2 regions of the Geotalea daltonii FRC-32 genome follow, and region 2 is predicted to be linked to the other one. Evidence: riboswitches for the same ligand, from Rfam matches in the RefSeq annotation. Region 2 holds a riboswitch; the other holds the start of a gene.
What was found. A riboswitch is a leader RNA that binds a small molecule or an ion and turns the genes downstream of it on or off. The one in region 2 is predicted to bind S-adenosylmethionine.

Region 1: linked by a shared signal. The riboswitch ahead of GEOB_RS03960 (O-acetylhomoserine aminocarboxypropyltransferase/cysteine synthase family protein) and the one ahead of metX (homoserine O-acetyltransferase MetX) in region 2 are both predicted to bind S-adenosylmethionine.

What each region holds. Positions count from the first base shown of each region.
Region 1 is NC_011979.1:864,319-866,517, reverse strand. It holds gene thiS (sulfur carrier protein ThiS) at 1-27, opposite strand, end outside; gene GEOB_RS03960 (O-acetylhomoserine aminocarboxypropyltransferase/cysteine synthase family protein) at 43-1,296, opposite strand; SAM riboswitch class I at 1,366-1,476, opposite strand; gene rpoH (RNA polymerase sigma factor RpoH) at 1,664-2,199, opposite strand, start outside.
Region 2 is NC_011979.1:1,542,675-1,544,873, reverse strand. It holds gene GEOB_RS06940 (TIGR02757 family protein) at 1-772, shown strand, start outside; gene GEOB_RS20285 (hypothetical protein) at 788-958, shown strand; SAM riboswitch class I at 1,022-1,130, shown strand; gene metX (homoserine O-acetyltransferase MetX) at 1,207-2,199, shown strand, end outside.

The sequences.
Region 1 (2,199 bases), 680 kb from region 2:
CGCTTTGCCGTTTACCGTCAGATTCATCTCTCATCTCCTTCTTTACAATTGGTCCAAGGATAACCGAAAATCCTCGATAATGTCATTTATGTTTTCAATGCCCGTCGACACCCGCACCATCTCTTCACCCACCCCCATCAGCCCCTTTTCCTCCGGGCCGAAGTCGGCACAGATGGTGCTCGCGGGATGGATGACCAGTGTCTTTGCGTCGCCTATATTGGCCAGATTCCGCGCCAGCCTTACCCCGTTGATAAAACTGAAAGCAGCCACCTTGTCGGCCAGACCGAAGGTCAGAACTCCACCGAATCTGTCCCCATATAACTTTTTCGCCGCTTGGTGGTAAGGGTTGTCGGCAAGGCCCGGATAATTCACCCAGGCAACCTTTGGCTGTAACTGGAGGAATTGGGCCAGCTTCAGGGCGTTGCTGCAGTGACGCTCCATGCGCAAGGCCAGGGTCTCGATTCCTTCCGACAAGAGGAATGAGTTCATGGGAGCAGCACAGGCGCCAAAATCCTTATGGATCAACTTTCTTACCCTGGCGGTAAAGGCAAAGCCGCGATATTTTTTGAAGAACAGCTCAAAGTGTGGAAATTTAGCGCTCTGCCAGTTGAACCGGCCGACATCGATAATGGCGCCACCGATGGCACTGCCGGTGCCGTTGATGAACTTGCTCGTCGAATGAACAACGATATCCGCTCCCAGATCCTTTCCCGTGGCCAGATAGGGAGTAGTCACCGTTGCATCCACCATGAGCGGGATACCTGCTTCCCTGGCAAGTTGGGCAACTGCTGGGATATCTGGCACATCCATTTTTGGATTGCCGATCGTTTCCAGAAAAATGAGGCGGGTTTTTTCGTTTATACCCGCTTTTACTGCCTCTAAATCAGTGGGATCCACAAAGCGGGTGGTGATGCCGTAGGCAGACAGGGTATCGCGGAACAGGGAAAAAGTGCCGCCAAAGAGTGATGAGGAGGAAAGGATTTCATCACCTGCCCGGACGATGGCCATGACCGCTGTGGTAATGGCAGCCATGCCCGAAGCAGTGGCGACTGCCGATTGCCCCCCTTCCAGGACCGCCAGTCGCTTCTCCAGGCTTTCCGTCGTCGGATTGCCGACCCGGGTATATACCTGGCCGATCTTTCGGCCGCGAAAGATATCCTCCAGGTCCTCAGCCGTGGCATGGGCAAAGGAAGAGGACTGAACGATAGGCACGGTGGTTGCTCCGGCCGGTCCCGGCTCCAGACCTCCATGGATCAGCAATGTTTCAAATCCGTATGTTCTGGCCTTGTCTGTCATACTCTCCCCTTACAAAAAAAGCCCCTTTGGGTTAGCAGGGGCTTCGTGCGAGATTTTCGCCAAGCACCCACCTCATCTTCGCCGGTTACTTATCGGCAGGAATTAGCACCCGTTGCAATAAAAAATGCACAGGTTGCTGTGGTTTCGCAGGGCCTTTCCCTCCACCACTCTCGATAAAGAAGGTTGAAATTTTGATATGACTCTATGGTACTTTAACTAAATTGTAAAGTTAATTTTTGCGTATTACTGCACTTTTTTACTATTAAATAAAAATCCCTTTTTACATTCATTTAGTCAACATTAATTCAGCCATTAAAAAAGGCGACCCCTAAGAGATCGCCTTTTATAACTGCAACCGGATTTAATTCTAAACCGTCTGCGTTACCAAGGGCAGCAGTGCCTGCTTCATTTTTTTCAGGGCTCCTTCCTCGATCTGCCTTACCCTTTCCCGGGAGATGGAAAAATGATCGGCAATCTCCTGGAGCGTCAGGGGACTCTCGGCAGAAACCCTCTGTTCGATGACATAGCGCTCCTTCTCATTGAGGCAGGTCAAGGCTGAGGCGACCTGCTTCTCCAGGAGAGCGCTCTCCTGTGCTTCAGCCAGAAGCTCCTCCTGATTGCGCCGCTCGTCGGGGAGGCTCTCCAGCATGGTCAACCCTTCTCCGGTAATCACCTGGGCGTCGAGAAAAAAATCTCCCCGCATCCGCTGGTCCATTTCCGCCACTTCCGTTTCCTTCACATCGAGGGCTTCGGCTGTCGCCTGAAAATCTTCGCCGCCACCAGTCATATTCCTGATGGCACTTTTAGCCTGGTTCAGCTTAAAAAACAGCTTCCTTTGCGCTTGGGTGGTGCCGATCTTCAAAAGGCTCCAGGCAGAGATGATGTGATTCTGGATATAAGCGC
Region 2 (2,199 bases):
TCTCCCTGCAGACCAGGAAATAGCCGGCTTTATCGCCGCTGCCTTCGCTTATGGCAACGTCAAAATAATCCTGAGAAACCTGGAATCCATCTTCAGTAAAATGGGACATTCACCCCGGAAGTTTGTAGAAGAGTTAGAACCTGCCGCAGCCCTCCAACTATTCGCCGGTTTTAAACATCGCTTCAACGATGGTCGGGATCTCTGCGCCTTGCTGCTGGCCTGCCAACTGATGATCGACGAAGCCGACTCCATCGGCGAATATTTCCTCAGTTGCCACGATGCTGCCGCCGAAGACATCACCGAATCCCTGACCCTGTTCACCGAAAATATTCAGGCAATGGATTTCTCCCCGGTCTTCGGTTCGTCAACTATCCCGGCTGATTCTTATTTCCGTTTTTTCTTCCCCTCTCCCGCCTCCGGAAGCGCCTGCAAAAGGCTCTGCATGTATCTGCGCTGGATGGTCCGGCCAGCGGACGGCATTGATCTCGGACTGTGGAAAAAAGTCTCACCGGCCCAACTGGTGATCCCGGTAGATGCCCACATCCAGCGCATCGGCCGTTTTCTCGGCTTCACCAGTCGCAAGCAGGCAGACTGGCGAATGGCAAGGGAAATCACCGCCGCGTTGAAGAAGCTCGATCCCGACGATCCGGTCAAATACGATTTCAGCCTTTGCCATCTGGGAATCTCCGAAGGCTGCAACGGCAAGAATCTGACCAAATGCCTGTCCTGCCCGATCAGGGAAGTGTGCGACCCTTCGGAAGAGACGGCTTGAAAGGAGCATGAACCGATGAAGAAACTTCTCACCTGGGGAGGCACAGGGCTGCTCATCTCCGCATTTCTTGACCCGATCATTTACTCCGGCTTGGACAAGCCGGTCCCCTGGCTGCGGGACCTTGCCATGGCCGCGGGAGGCGTGGCCTGCCTCTTTCTGCTCGTCAAGTACCGCAATCAGCTGTAAATTTGCCGTTGACAAAAGAAAGCCGCTCCCTTATCCTTTGCCCTACAATTGAATATGCAGACCTGCTTATCAAGAGTGGTGGAGGGAAAAGGCCCTGTGAAACCACAGCAACCGGTTGATCCGAAAGGACGGCGTCAGGTGCTAAATCCTGCCCATTGGGTAAAGATGAGAGAGGCGCTTTAGATCGATCAACACCAAAGCCCCTTCTCGTTATCCGGAAGGGGCTTTTTCCATACAAAAGGCATGTTATGACAGTCGGCATAGTTGAAGAAAAATCTATCACCTTCCAAACTGACCTCCGCCTGGAAAGCGGCCGCATCCTCGGGCCGATCACCATTGCCTATGAAACTTACGGCATCCTTAATGCCGATCGCTCAAACGCCATCATGGTTACCCATGCATGGACCGGCAGTGCCCACCTGGCAGGCAGATACTGCGAGAGTGAGCAGAAACCGGGATGGTGGAATGAAATTGTCGGCCCCGGCAAACTGCTGGATACCAACCGCTACTTTGTTATCTGCTCCAATGTGATCGGCTCCTGCTTCGGCTCCACCGGTCCTGCATCCATAAACCCCAAGACCGGAAAAAAGTACGCCCTGACCTTCCCGGTCATTACCGTCCGCGACATGGTACGTGCCCAGGCGCTGCTCATCGACCATCTGGGCATTGAGCGCCTTCATGCGGTAATGGGGGGAAGCATGGGGGGAATGCAGGCACTGGAGTGGGCAACCCAGTTCCCGGACCGCATTGCCTCGGCCGTCATCCTCGCCACCACGCCGCGCCCGTCGGCACAGGCCATCAGTCTCAATGCCGTAGCCCGCTGGGCCATATTCAACGATCCCACCTGGAAAAAGGGGGAATACCGCAAAAATCCACGGGACGGCCTGGCCCTTGCACGGGGCATCGGCCACATCACCTTCCTCTCCGATGAATCCATGACCGCCAAGTTCGGCCGGCGTTTTTCCGCCAAGGACGGCCAGTTCGACTTCTTCGGCCAGTTCGAGGTGGAGCGCTACCTGAACTACAACGGCTACAACTTTGTCGACCGTTTCGACACCAACGCCTTTCTCTACCTGGCCAAAGCCCTTGACCTTTACGACGTGGCCTGGGGCTATGAATCACTGGAAGAAGCCTTTGCCCAAGTCAAGGCCCCCATGCAGTTCTTCGCCTTCTCCTCCGACTGGCTCTATCCCCCTCCCCAGACGGAGGAAATGGTCAGAATGCTGAAAAAACTCGGCAAA